Regions from separate parts of the Paenibacillus sp. JCM 18996 genome, predicted to be linked through region 2. Evidence: riboswitches for the same ligand, from Rfam matches in the RefSeq annotation. Region 2 holds a riboswitch; each other region holds the start of a gene.
What was found. Region 2 has a riboswitch for cyclic di-GMP ahead of ACZ5N7_RS06425 (GspE/PulE family protein). Riboswitches for the same ligand answer to the same signal wherever they lie in the genome.

Region 1 (4,853 bases), 230 kb from region 2:
TTTTTCTTTCAAGAGTTATTTTTATTTTATGCATCGAGCACTTGAAATTTCTGGAAACCTTGGTTTTGTTAAACACAGTGGTTCTCTTGATACGCTTTTGCATAGTAATTCGCCCTTTATACATTTTTAGACCTAAGTCTTTATATCTAGATTCGATAAAGCAGGCGCAGTTTCCTTCAATTATCAAAAAGAAATTTACTTAAGTAAAACTTTACGTCCGCAACTGCGATCTGGCTCAGCTAAAATGGCAGATTGCAACCAACACGCCGAGATCTGCCGCGCGATAGCGGACAAAGTGGCTTTATCCGCCTGGAATTATACCTAGAGCAGCACCGGCTAGTACGACAAACCACGGCGGCATTTTCCAAAATACCAACAGACAATAGAGAAGCAAAGCGAAAACAAAATCAACCGGAGACAGGATTGCCGAGGTCCATATCGGGTTATAAAGAGCTGCAAGCAGAATACCGACGACGGACGCATTGATACCGGTAAGCGCACCCTGAACCTTCCGGTTATTCCTCAGAGTGTCCCAGAAGGGCAAAACGCCGATAATCAATAAGTACGCGGGGAGAAAGATAGCAGCTGTGTCGATCACGGCTCCTGATATGCCATTTGACATGGCGCCCAAATACGAGGCAAAGGTAAACAGCGGGCCGGGAACGGTTTGCGCCGCAGCGTAACCAGCCAAAAAATCCGTCTCGCTCACCCATCCCCGAGGGACTACTTCCCGTTCAAGTAAAGGCAATATGACGTGGCCGCCGCCAAAGACAAGAGATCCGGCGCGATAAAAAGTGTCGAACATTGAAAACATTCTAGTATGGATGAGTTTGCCTGCCACAGGAAGAACTAACAAAAGCCCAAAAAACAGCATAATACAAACCACAGAAAACAGACGGTTCACACATACAGTACTCCGGGGGGCATTCTGCGTCGCTGCATTGTTGTATAGCAGAAGTCCAATCAGTCCGGCAGCGAGGATGATTATCACTTGGGAATAGGCTGAATGCCATAATAAAGTGCCGCTGCAAGCAAGAACGGCGATCGTCGCCCTGCTTTTATCCGTTATAAGCTTCCGCCCCATCCCCCAAACCGCTTGGGCTACGATAGCGACCGCAACTATTTTTAATCCGTGGATCCACCCCGCTTTAGCGATGTCATAACTTTTCAATATGTAAGCAAAAACAATTAACGCTATGATGGAAGGCAAAGTAAACCCGATCCAGGCGGCAATTCCTCCCAGTATACCTGCGCGGATAGTACCGATCCCAATGCCCACCTGACTACTGGCCGGTCCGGGGAGGAACTGGCATAAAGCGACTAAATCCGCATAGCTTTTCTCGTCCAGCCATTTTCGTTTGCGGATATATTCATTGTGAAAAAAGCCCAAATGAGCAATGGGTCCGCCAAAAGAAGTTAACCCCAACTTTGTTGAAACCGCCAAAACCTCGAATAAAGCTTTCAACCTGCCTTCATGGCTCATATAGTCCCTCCCTGCTAATGCCACTTTATCATACTCCGCCACCCTCTATCAAAGCACTTATGAAAAACAGCCAGGAACAGATCATCCAGACAGTGCTTTATGGTGCTAAGTTAAAATGCCGCATCAGGAGTTTTCTCCCGAGGGGCGGTATGCGTTCAAATAGCCAATGTGTTCAGACATCAGCTCACGTCCTTTACTAATGGGGAAACAAGAATCAAGAAGGAAACCAATAAGTGGCGGTAACTCGGCTGCCATAAAGTAACCCCCTTAGGCCCGCGGCTTTGCTTCCTCCTCTTTCGAAGGGTTTGCCGTTATCGCCCTCGACGATGGCCATCAGCATGGAATGTCCGTTTTCTGGGTCATTTCCTAACAAATTGGGTAATATGACGTTAATACCATCTATTTTATTGGAGAGGGTGAAGGGCAACCATGAGAGAATATACAAAAGAAACACGTTCCTCTTTGCCGGAGTTATGTGAAGCGGAAATCATCGTTTATAAAGCAATCAGCACAGAATCCGATCAAGACGGCAGTATGGATCTTGTTAACCACGTCGCGAACCAGACTCAATTGACAGAACTGCAGGTAAGGGCGGCGCTGCTTCTTTTATGGCAAAAAAAGTTGATCTCCAGCAGCGAGATCATCGACACAGAAATGGGGTAAATTGTGATTGGACTCTCCCTGCACTTAAAAACCCGCCCTGCGGCATATCCGCTAAAGGACGGGTTTCATTCATTTTACCACTCTATGCCGGTCCATCGGTTGCTGCATCTTGTCTGAGAAGCGTCCCCCGTTAAGAATGCGGCGGGCTCGTTCGAGCTCCCGTTCCGTCGGCGTCCGCGTCCCATCAAGAGGATAGGCTTTTCCAAGCAGCTGCCATTTATATACGCCCATCAGCTTGATGTGCTTATCCCGGTTAATTTGCTTCTGTTCCCTGCTCATCCGTCTGAGCAACTCGTACGGTGTCCTTGACGGCCCGGATACTCTGATCGGTCTGAAGATCAATAACACGGAAATGGCCGACATCATCGGAGCCACACGCGAAAGTGTCAACCGCATGTTAAGCGATATGAAAAAGGAAGAAGTTGTTTCCTTCCGGAGCGGGCACATCGTGATTCAAGATATGGACTACCTCCGTAATGTCTGCCATTGTGAGAACTGCCCCAAGGAAATTTGCCGCATGTAGGGAGCAATTGCGCGCTATTCCTTTGGCAGCTTCATTCCGGCCTGTCCGGCCGCATTCGGTCGATAACAGCTCCAGAACTTGATCCAGGGTGGAGCGATATGCGTGAAATGTCCCCAACTGCCTGGCTCTGTGTCAGGCAAATCGCTTTTCACTTCCGAGAAGCTTGTTATTATGAATCCATAATCTATCAGTCCGTTGATCAATCTGCCCATAGTTTGCCGATACTCTCTGGGACCGTTGATCGTTGAGCCTTGTTTTTGTTCGCAGACCCAGTCCTGATCCTTGTAAGTCAGCACGGTGCCGTCCTCATAAGGGATACTCAAAGGATATCCGCTGCCGTTCCAGTCCCTTTCTCCAACACCCCAAATAAAAGGGTTCGCACACATAAAATGGTACATTCCGCCTTCCCGTATGACTCGGGCCGCTTCACGAAACACCTCGCGGCAGTCGGGAACAAAGTTTAATGAGTAAGGATGCCATACAATGTCAAAAGAATCCTGCGCAAAGCAGGAAAGATCTCGCATATCCCCTTGATACGTGTCGATCGTTACTTTATAATGCTGCGCCGTCTCCTTGTCGCGGATCAGCTGTGCCCCTGAAATATCGAGCACCGCAACATGGGCGCCGAGAAGAGCGAAAGCAGCAGACTGCTGGCCTCCCCCGCCCGCCAGACAGAGAACGCGCTTGCCGCTGACATCGCCCAGCATCCCGTCCGGATCCAAATATTGACGGGCCGATTGCTTGTCCAGATTCATCTTTGGTCTAGTAAACAATGCGTTCGCTTTAACGAGCGCCTCCCAGCGTTCTTTGTTATATTGCGCAATTTCATCTTCATTGGGTTTCCCTGCCTGCTTCACCCGGATCCGCCTCCGATTATTGTTACTATTCTCGCTCCCGCTGCTTTCGCTTATCTAAAATGATTTGCACTTCCTTCATCTGCGGTTCTATGCTGTCCAAGCGATTCAAGCAATGGTGCGCGACCATGTCGAGATCATTTATACTCTGGGCTTCATCAGTGTTGTTATAAAGAATATTGTTCATCCAGTGATTCAGATTCCTCAAGTGATGACGGTACCAATAGAATCTTAAAAGGTTCACAGCACAAAGGAAGCAGGCCCTAACGATGTTTTGAACTGGCCGGCCCGATTGGGGATCGGATAGGTCAGATTGGTAAATAACCCTCTGTCAAAAAGTTCGCGCGTCAAACCAAGATAATGTTTAAGCTGCTCAATGTTATTTTTATGAAGATGGTTGTCGAATAATTTCATATAAAAGCTGCCGCCATCAACACAATTCACTTTGTACGAATATCCCTGGTCTCCCATGGGAATCGAATTCAAATGGTCCGCCAGTATCCCATATTCCTGGCTAATTTGCTTTATTATCGCTGAATCTTCCATTTGGTATCTGACCTTCATACTTTGACTCACCACCATTCATTTTCTATTATACGACCCGACGTTGGTTATTGGTATGTATGTAGCAATAAATATCCGGTTCTAATTGTCTCACAATGCCATGTCAGACAAAAGGACCTGCACCCGATTGCAAATCGGCATGCAGGCCTGTCTCTCCGTCCTATCCATTAAGTTTTCTGTCAATGGCTCGGCAATCCGATTTGGACCTCGTCTCCGCTCACACGAATCAGGTATGACTGTGATGCTCTAATTCAGTGAATTCTCATTCACTGTCAGTGCAAACAAAGCTTTAAACATGATCGGACTCAACGAATTGTTTAAGACCCACCAGTCTTTCGTCCCAGTATCCTTCGAAGAAGTGAAGCCATTCTTTGATTTGGCTAAGCGGTTCCGGGTGAAGCTTGTAGCGGGTTTCCCGCCCGACCTTCCGACTGTGGACTAGTCCGGCATCGGAAAGAATATGCAAATGCTTATTTATCGCCGTGCGGCTTATTGGAAAATTATCGGTTATGGCTGCGATCGGCATTTCCTTATTCACCAGCAATTTCAGCATCTTGCGGCGCGTCGGATCTGCAATGGCTTGGTAAACATCATGTTTCGCAGCTGTTGCGTTCATTGGGAGCTGCCTGCAATATAGTGGACAAGCCGTTCGTTCACAATTTTCTCCCATCCGCCATTCATGATACCGCGGATAATCGAATGAGGTTGTCCGAACTCTGTATTTTTAGATGGGTCCCAGCCTGAGTGAATAAGTGTGAACTCCGTT
Region 2 (4,853 bases):
GCTGGGAATTCGTCCCGGCCCGATCTATGGCAAGCTTAAGCAGGGAGAGCCCGTACAGCTGGCTGACGGCAGAACTCTGCTCGGAAACGACTATGTAGGTCCGGAAATACCCGGCAGGATCATTGCGATTCTGGGGGACACGAACAAATGTGAAGGCGCTCTCCGGCTGGCGAGGAATGCCGATGTGCTGGTGCATGAAGCGACTTTCGCGCAGGATCTGCAGGAGATGGCGGTGAAATACGGCCATTCCACTTCAATTGACGCCGCAAGCACAGCCGAAGCAGCGGAGGTGGGAGCATTGATTATGACGCATCTCAGTTCCCGTTATCAGGAGGAAGGTACCGCGCTGCTGCTTCAAGAAGCGGAAGCGATCCATAAGCCCGCTTTTATCGCTGAGGATTTTTGGAGGTACACGATTCCCCGCAAAAAATCCGAGGAACGATAAGGAGTGTGGAGTATGGCTCATTTTACGTTAATGCCGAGGCGGCCTTATGATTTCCAGCGAATGCTGGACAGATTATCCGGAGTCAACCATGAAATGTACCGTTATGAGCCCTGCTGCCTGAAGAGGACAATCAGAGTCGGCGGTAAGGTCTGTTGGGTGTCCGTGAAGTCTACGGGTACGGTGGACCGGCCCGAACTTGAGGTCGAGGTGAGAAGCCGGGAAGCGGCCCCTGATGCTGACGCGGTAAAAAGGCATCTGTCGGCTATGCTTTCGATCGATGTGGATTTGGGCGAGTTTCACAAGCATATGGAGGGCATCCCGGGGATGGAGCGGCTCGCCAAAAAGTTCAACGGACTGCATATTATCAGGGAGTCGGATTTATTCGAATGTATGACCAAGACGATCGTCGGACAGCAGTTGAACCTGGCTTTTGCGGCGACATTAAACAAGAGACTGATCGAGCTGCTGTCTCCTCCTTTTGAGACGGAAGGGCAGCTTTATCCCGTGTTTCCCTCCGCCGAACAGGTGGCGCTCTGCTCCTACGAACAACTAAGAGAGCTGCAGTTCAGCCAGCGAAAAGCGGAATACACCATTGACTTTGCCAGGGAAGTGGTGAGCGGGAAAATAGATCTGCCTGCTATGGAGAGCATGGAAGACGGGGAAATTATGGAGCTGCTCATCAAGCAAAGAGGAATCGGCAGATGGACGGCGGAATGCTTTCTGTTGTTCGGATTGGGAAGAACTGACCTGCTCCCTGCCGCGGATATCGGACTGCGCAACGCTCTCAGGCGCTGGTACGGACTGGAAGACCAGCCGTCGGAAGCGCAAGTGCGGGAGATGGGAAGAAAATGGAGTCCATGGAGCTCGTACGTTACCTTTTATCTGTGGGAATCTTTGAATTTGAAGACATAAAAAATTCACCATAAATTAATAGAAATTGGAAATGGTTTACATTGACCTCTTGTTAGTCCAATGATTAAATGAGATTAGCATATGTTTCCTGCAATACGTTGGAGCTGTGAATGGCTATCCGTAATATGGGCGCTTGGGTAGCCGGGAGCAAGTAGCGCAACCGGCCATTCGTTTATTTGAAATGGTCATTTTTGTATTTCTGTGATATAAGAGGGATGAAGATGGCTCCGCGCAAACGAATAGGAGATTTATTAGTCGAATCCGGACTAATTTCGGAAGATCAATTGGGAAACGCGTTAAAAGAACAGCGGGAGCTCAAGATGAAACTGGGTGACGTTCTCCTCACCCGCAATTACATAACCGAACAGCAGCTTATCGAAGTATTGGAATTTCAGTTGGGCATTCCCCATGTTCAACTGTACAGGCAGAAAATCGACAACAAAGTCATTTCCATTATTCCCCAGCGGTTGGCAGAGCAGCATCAAGTACTCCCGCTCAAGACAGAGGGAAACAAATTGATCTTGGCTATGGCGGATCCTCTGGATTATTTTGCCATAGATGAATTGAGGATGGCTACCGGTCTTCGCATCGAACCGGCTATTGCTTCCAAGGACGAGCTGACCCGGGCAATCAAACGGTACTACGGACTGCAGGAAACGGTGGATCAGATTATGCAGAATCTGCAGCCGGGCCCGATGGATGAGTCCAATGCCGCGCCAAACGATGAAGACTCGCCTGTAGTGAAGACGGTAAATCAGATCATTATCCAGGCGATCGGACTGGGGGCAAGCGACATCCACATCGATCCTCAGGAAGACAGCCTGCGCATCCGGTACCGGGTAGACGGAATGATGAGGACGGAGCGGACGCTGCCGCCCCATATGCAGAGCGTTATCGTCGCCCGCATCAAAATTATGGCGAACTTGAATGTGGCTGAACGGAGGGTCCCGCAGGACGGACGCGTGGAAATGGATATCGAGTTCCGCAAGGTAGACATCCGGATCGCGACGCTCCCTACTATCCACGGGGAAAAAGTGGTGATGAGGATACTCGATCTGGGCAGCACTTTGACGGAAATCGAGAAGCTGGGGTTATCCGAGCCTAATCTTCAGCGGTTTCTGAAAGGCATCCATTCCCCTCATGGCGTTGTTTTGATAACCGGGCCTACAGGCAGCGGAAAGACAACGACACTGTATTCTGCGCTTTCCCGGTTAAATAAAGACGAGGTTAACATAATCACTGTAGAGGACCCGGTAGAGTACCAGCTGCAGGGAATCAATCAGGTACAGGTGAACCCGGTCACCGGATTGACATTTGCAAAAGGGCTGCGGGCGATATTGAGGCAGGATCCCAATATTGTCATGATCGGTGAAATCCGCGATTCGGAGACTGCGGAGATCGGCATAAGGGCTGCCATGACAGGCCATCTGGTGCTCAGCACGCTGCATACGAACAGCGCTGTCGGCTCCATCACGCGTCTCATTGATATGGGAATAGAGCCGTATCTCGTTTCCTCCGCAGTATCGTGCATTGTTGCTCAGCGGTTGGTCCGCAAGGTTTGCCCGGCCTGCGCAGCAGACTATAGTCCAAGCGAGCAGGAGGCCCGGCTTTTGGCATCCTCAGGTTTGGCTGTGGACCGCCTGAAAAAAGGGACAGGCTGCGGTGAGTGCGGAAGAAGCGGATACAGGGGCAGAGCGGCGATTCATGAGGTTCTGCTCGTGGACGATAAGATCCGTTCGATGATTCTTGATAGAGAACCTGACAGTGATTTCAGGGCTTACGCTTTGTCGAACGGGATGATACCGATGGTGCAGGACGGACTGGCTAAAGCAGCGGCGGGGATTACTACGATTGCGGAAGTATTCAGGGTCGCCATATCCGAAGAGAAAGAGAGTGAGCGGCATTGATTTCCGCATTAGACTGGATGAAGAAAGCTTTTGACCAGAAAGCGTCTGACATACACATCACCGCCGGATCTCCCGTAATGTTCCGAATCCATGGCAAGCTGACGCCGGCCGGAGAGGTGCCGATGTCGTCCGAGGATATGCTGGAGCTGGCCAGGCAGTTAACGACTGCCGAGCAGTATGACAGGTTTATGCAAAAAGGGGACCTTGACTTCTGCTACGCCATACCTGGGCATTCAAGATTTCGGGTAAGTGCGTTTCGGCAAAAAGGGTCCGTATCGCTCACCATTCGGCTGATTCCTGCGCAAATTCCTTCCATGAAGGCGCTGGGGCTCCCGCAGATGGCTGAAGAGTTTGCCAGAAAACCTCAAGGGCTTGTATTGGTCACAGGACCTACAGGCAGCGGTAAATCAACGACTTTGGCCGCCATATTGGACTATATCAATAGAACAAGAAGCGCACACATCATCACCTTGGAAGATCCTATAGAGTTTGTCCATTCCCATATGTTCTCAATCGTGAACCAGAGGGAAGTCGGAGAGGATACCGAGTCGTTCGCAACCGGCCTGCGCGGGGCGCTAAGGCAGGATCCGGATGTGATCCTTGTCGGAGAGATGAGGGATCTTGAAACGATCTCGATTGCGATCACTGCAGCGGAGACCGGACATCTGGTATTCGGGAGCCTGCACACCGCAGACGCCCCCCAGACCATCGACCGGATCATCGATGTGTTCCCGCCGGCCTCCAAGCAGCAGACACGCGTTCAATTGGCTTCGGTCCTGCTGGGTATCATGGCTCAAAGGCTGCTGCCCTCGGCAGACGGCGAAGGAAGAACGGCCGCGATTGAAGTGCTGGTGAATACGCCTGCGGTAGCGAATTTGATTCGCTCTGAGAAAGTGCATCAAATCCGTTCCGCCATGCAGACGGGAAGGGCCCAAGGGATGCAGACTATGGAAGGCGCTCTTCGTGAACTGCTGCAGACGGGCTCTATCACCATTGAGTCGGCGAAGGAGGCGATGTTCGGCTACGGGGAGCTGTAGACAGTGATCGGAGATGACATAGCATGCCTAAGTTTAAATATCACGCGGTAGATGACGCTGGGAACCATTTCAGAGGAACGATGGAATCCCAAACTTTTCATGGGGCTGCGGATGAGTTGAAAGCCAAAGGCTACTGGATCTTGAACCTGGTCGACTTAAGCCAGAGTGTTCTTTACAAAGAACTAACGTTAGGCGGACCGAAAGTGAAAAGCGGCCATTTTACCGTTTTCTGCCGCCAGCTTGCCACTCTGTACAAGTCCGGGATTTCCCTTGTGGAAGCGGTAAGGGTGCTCGGGGAGCAGGCGGAAAGCAAGGTGATGAAGAAGGTTCTTCTCGAAATTTCCGGAGAGATGCAGAAAGGCAGCCAATTCTCTGCGGCAGCTGTCAAATACCCGACCGTGTTTTCGGATATTTTCGTTCATTCGGTCCGGGCGGGGGAAACCAGCGGCAACTTGGATGAAATGCTCAGCCGGATCGCTGTCTATTATGAAAAAGAGTTTTACACAAAGCAAAAAGTGACCTCCGCCATGGTGTATCCGTTCATTATGAGCA
Region 3 (4,853 bases), 1.0 Mb from region 2:
TATATGGGTATTGTTTTTTCGTCCGAAGCTTGAAAATCAGTGTCCGTAAATCGTTCACCTGGAAATCAATCGTTTGAAGAAGCAATAAGCGATCGTGTGGTGGATTTACCAGTAACGCAGCAGAAGGCCCTTGCTGGTTAAAAGCAAGGGCCTGGCCATTCATTATAAAGGAATAAATCCGCTCACTTTCCATCATCTTTCACACGCCAGCAAATTCGCTCAGAACGTGCTTTTCCACTTCAGTGTCTCCCATGCAGACTGCTTCGGGTACCCTTTAGGAAGTCGATCCTCGACTATCCGTCCCAGCTGCCATAACCTTTATTTGTGGGCGGTACCGTAGTTGCTGGATACCGAAGACGAACCGGAATTGGAAGAGCCCGAATTATTGGAATGCGAACCCGATTTAGAGCTCTTCGTGTCGGCCTTCGCCTGGGCCTCCTCCTTTTTGCGCAGCTCTGCCTGATACTCAGGATGCGATTCAGGACCGCCCGGATCGATGTAAGACAAGCCCTTCCAAGGGCTGGTTACAGCCACTTTCTCCGGATGGTCGAACACAAGAAATGCCGATGGCAGCCTGCGTTCCCCGTATTTACTGGAAGGATGGGTGACCAGCTCATCGTTCACAACCAGCTCGGAGGAAGCGCCCCCGTCCAGGAATCCAGCATTGATCACTCCCTGCTCCAGGAATAGGTCCTGCACTTCCTTGAGCGTTGCCCCTACACTGCTTGTCTGACGTCCATCGATTACAATAAAGATAACCGTACCGTCCGCTTTTTGTCCGACTGCCGTGCGCGGCGCTCTTCCCCATCCCCCGTCACCGCTCGTGATCAATGGTTTCCCGTTTACAATCACGCGGGGATAGAACGAAACTGCCTCGCTTACTTTCAGCTTTCTCAGCTCATCAAGGGTATATTTACCAATAATTAAAGTACCATCCTCGGCAAAACCTACTATATGTTGAGGAGTGCTGCCCTCCAGATCGCTGTAAAGCACGTTAGCCTTCGACATCACAATCCCGATCGGTGCGAACCCGTTGCCCAGGCCTTGAGGATCATCGAAGCCTCCGGCATTCAATCCCGCCACTGCGCCTGTCCGCTTCACCATATCGGTAATCTTCTCGCCCTCGCCCTGTTTAGCTGGAACCACTACACGGATGCTTTTGGGATCGAAAACAGTCATCATCTTCCCCTGCCACATCTTCCCGGAGATATCCTCCACTTTTACCAATTCCCCGGCGTGGCGCTTGCCAAGCTTGATCAGGCTGGTGTTCAGCGGATCCTTTGCTTTTGTATCGTTATCGGTTAGCAGAGTTTGAATCATTTCATCACGCTTGGCCGTACCCACCAGAAGCCAGGCCCACTGCCTGTGCTGGGTGGTGATCACCGTTTCCGCCAGAAACATACGGATATCCGACCCTGGTCCGGTAAAGTATAGAAAGCCTAATCCTGCAGTAAACAAAATCATCATAACTGTAAAAAACCTTCTCAACCGGCGTTTCCGCGGGCGGATTTTCCGGCTTGAAGGAGCTAAGGTCGTTTCCACTTGTATGTCCTCCCCTCCAAAGATGTATTTTAACATGAATAAATATTTTTTGTATTAAAATAATATTAAAACCTGTCGGTAATTGTTGCTTATTGTTGGAACTTTTGCTTCTACAAGAAAATAAACCGTTTTGATCGTTGTCTAAACATCCAGCTTAAAAAACTCTGAGCAAGATCCGTCCAATAAAAAAGGAAACCCTAAGGCTCCCCAAATTTAAGCTATGGAGTGGGGGAAGAACAAGGCAGGCGGTTCCAGCCGCTAGTATGGGAATAAAAGGTTAGGGGACCACTGACAGTGGGAAGAAAGAGGTAGGGGGTCGCAGCGGCTGTTGGCTTCCTGTTCCTCGGTAAGGTTGAGCGGCAGTTATTTATGGCCAAAAACGCTGGCTTGGATGGGTAAATAGTCTGTTTGCCCAAAATAGAGGAATTGAATTGCGTTATTGTCAAGCGGGGAGCGGGAAATCTGAGAATAACGGAAGAAATCCGTTATCACCGTAAATGCATTTGCAGTCCTCTCTATTCTTGTTCAGGTAGTGACTTTTTTTCTACAGCCTCATTTTTTATCCGCTCCGCATTAGGCTTACGGGTTAAAATATCCCCAATCCGTTGGGATGAGCCATCCAACCCAAGCTCACGCAGGATCATCCGGATATCTAAGGAGATCACTGATTTGCCATCCTCCATGCTAAGGCCCTCCTTGTAAGAAATGTTATTGGTCGCTCCGCAATGCTTGTCAGCTTTTTTAACCATATTAGCAGTGCGCCATTACAAAATCGTTACAAAAAAACCCTTCACGCATATTGTGATGATACAAATTGTATCTTATAATAATTGTCGAGACGTATATGGGAGCGTAGAAGTCAAATTCGCTATTCTGGGCACTAGAATTTGATGGAGCCAGTGGTGCAACCGACCATCTTTCTATCAATTATTTTGAAAGGTGGATTAACAAATGAAAAGCAAGCTCAGGAAATTGGGAATCGCAGCCGCACTGGTATCGTTGATGGGGAGTTCTCTCGCAACCGCAGCTCCAACCCCTCTGCTCAGTCCAACCGGCACCAACAAGGGACAAGCGGGATTAACACCCGGACTGCTCGCCTTTTACTCCGTGCCTAGTGATATTAACTTCAACACGACGCTGTCAGGGGACGAGCAAACGATTAAAGCCGATCTTGACCCAATTATTGCTTATGATGCGACCGGTACCGGGGCGGGATGGAAAATCTCCGTTGAAGCCAAACAATTCACCGAAGACACTCCTGCCAGCGGCTTTAAACCCGGAACAACAGCACGCACTTTGCCGCTCGGATCTTTAAGTTTAACTGCTCCTTCCACAATCATTGCAGCCGCTGTCGCTGGTGGGAAAATTACCACTTCTCCTCTTCCTAATCTGGTCGCTCCCGCTACAGCTGCCATTGATAATGGAAGCTCTGTCAAGATTGTCAGCGCCGATCCCAACAAAGGAATGGGCGGCTACCAGATCAAATTTCCAAGCAACGCCCTTGCTTTAACATTAAACCCGGCAACAACTTACACGGACTCCGTAAATTATCCTTCAACAGCAACGCCATATACTTCCGCACTGACCTGGACACTTTCCGTAGGACCTTAAGCTCCTGCCTCCCGGTGCCTTCCGTCTGATGGCATCGGGAATTTTTTTATCAATCTTTTACATAAGTGAGGTAACCATGATTAAACGTACATTATTGAGAACTATCCTTATTTTTCTACTGCTTGCAGCCGCTCCTACCAGCCTTTCTGCCGTTCACGCGCAGGATAATAAGCTGGGCACTCCTTTCACCGTCACTCCCGTATACCCGGACAACCAAAGCCAAGGCGTAACCGGCTATTTTAACTTAAACGTCTCGCCCGACGCCAAGCAAACGATTTATTTTAATGTTACCAATGAAACCGAGAGCCCGCTGACCATGAACGTAACTCCGGCTAACGCTTTAACTTCCGAGTACGGCGGCATTCAATATACACCGGATAACGGCAGCGAGAAAACCCGCTTTACGGACCCTTCCTTCGCCATTCGCGGTATTTTTAGCACGGATTCCAGTATTGCTTTAGAACCCCGCTCCACCAAAAAAGTCCCTGTTACCGTCAGCGTTCCACAGACCGACACCGGGACCTACCTCGGCGGGCTGCTGTTCAGCTCGGACCAGGCCAACTCGACCAGTACCGCCAACCCTGACAGCAAAAACGCCACTTTTATAATGAATAACCGGCTGGTCATCGCTATCGCCGTCCAATTGAACCTGCCCAAATCTTTCGAAGCCAAACCCGAGTTGGGGAAAGTCGGCGTCCAATCCATCGCGTCCGGGTCCCAGCTGTTCATCAAGATGAGCAACGATGCCCCCCAAATAGCTAAAGAATATAAAGGTACCTATGAAGTCCTGACAGATTCGGGAAAAAGCGTCATGCACGGCCAGTTCGGCCCATTCAATATGGCGCCTCGGACGGAGATCGCTTATCCGATTTTCTGGGACAACACGCTTGCTCCCGGCACTTACCATGCCAAAGTGAATGCCGCTTACGGCTCCCAACAAATTTCGAAGGATGCCAGCTTTACCATAGGAGTCAAGGAGCTCAAAGAATTCCATGACGCCACCGGCCGAAACCCCATCCCCTTCACCATTCCTTGGTGGGTATACGCCGTGGTTGCATTATTCCTCGCAGGCATTCTATACTTTGTGTACTGGCTCGGCACGCGCAACAAACGCAGCAAAGACGTGTCCGGTTAAGAGCCGGAGACGTCTTTTTTAGTTTATATAACCAAGACCAAAGCCGGCTTGCGATTAGACTTTTCGGCGGAACCGCTCGATTGTATTTTGTACAACAGAACAATGGAAACGGAGCACTCTCATTGCCGATTTATCTCGTCTCCCCATTGTATGAAATGCAACCAGTTGGCACAGTGCCGTAACGTGCGCCGTGCAGCGCCGCAACTTGCAACCTGGAGAGTCACACATCGGGCGAATCTATGACATCGCTTACCTCTTCAACGCCTCGATAATCATCTTGAAAATGGCCAAATCGTTTTTATAGTCCTCCGGTCCTGTCTTCGGCACAAGGTCTTGCACAATGACATCATAAAAATACCGAAGCTCAAGCGAATAAGGATCTGTAAAAGTCGGCCGAATGACGGACTCCGTATACCTTTCGCCCACAGTCTCGTTGATGAACAGTTTGGTCGGCAGATGGCGGATATAAGGCGTGTCATACTGCACCTTTACGGATTTAGTGCCCGAATAGACCTCCACATGCGCATCAAAACGTCCTTGGCCATCCACACCGGTTTCAAAGGTC

Region 1: it holds a riboswitch for cyclic di-GMP, as region 2 does, so the genes downstream of both, ACZ5N7_RS05265 (chromate transporter) here and ACZ5N7_RS06425 (GspE/PulE family protein) in region 2, are expected to answer to the same signal.
Region 3: it holds a riboswitch for cyclic di-GMP, as region 2 does, so the genes downstream of both, ACZ5N7_RS11440 (WxL domain-containing protein) here and ACZ5N7_RS06425 (GspE/PulE family protein) in region 2, are expected to answer to the same signal.

What each region holds. Positions count from the first base shown of each region.
Region 1 is NZ_AP043884.1:1,078,799-1,083,651, forward strand. It holds gene ACZ5N7_RS05260 (PAS domain-containing sensor histidine kinase) at 1-103, opposite strand, end outside; gene ACZ5N7_RS05265 (chromate transporter) at 302-1,483, opposite strand; cyclic di-GMP riboswitch class I at 1,719-1,803, opposite strand; gene ACZ5N7_RS05270 (hypothetical protein) at 1,913-2,146, shown strand; gene ACZ5N7_RS05275 (hypothetical protein) at 2,216-2,512, opposite strand; gene ACZ5N7_RS05280 (helix-turn-helix domain-containing protein) at 2,472-2,669, shown strand; gene ACZ5N7_RS05285 (class I SAM-dependent methyltransferase) at 2,684-3,526, opposite strand; gene ACZ5N7_RS05290 (hypothetical protein) at 3,764-4,087, opposite strand; gene ACZ5N7_RS05295 (ArsR/SmtB family transcription factor) at 4,377-4,703, opposite strand; gene ACZ5N7_RS05300 (SRPBCC family protein) at 4,700-4,853, opposite strand, start outside.
Region 2 is NZ_AP043884.1:1,304,002-1,308,854, reverse strand. It holds gene rnz (ribonuclease Z) at 1-445, shown strand, start outside; gene ACZ5N7_RS06430 (DNA-3-methyladenine glycosylase family protein) at 458-1,357, shown strand; cyclic di-GMP riboswitch class II at 1,450-1,532, shown strand; gene ACZ5N7_RS06425 (GspE/PulE family protein) at 1,579-3,264, shown strand; gene ACZ5N7_RS06420 (type IV pilus twitching motility protein PilT) at 3,282-4,301, shown strand; gene ACZ5N7_RS06415 (type II secretion system F family protein) at 4,325-4,853, shown strand, end outside.
Region 3 is NZ_AP043884.1:2,330,462-2,335,314, forward strand. It holds gene ACZ5N7_RS11430 (phosphodiester glycosidase family protein) at 319-1,542, opposite strand; gene ACZ5N7_RS11435 (hypothetical protein) at 2,058-2,225, opposite strand; cyclic di-GMP riboswitch class II at 2,380-2,465, shown strand; gene ACZ5N7_RS11440 (WxL domain-containing protein) at 2,494-3,153, shown strand; gene ACZ5N7_RS11445 (DUF916 domain-containing protein) at 3,230-4,288, shown strand; gene ACZ5N7_RS11450 (Gfo/Idh/MocA family protein) at 4,538-4,853, opposite strand, start outside.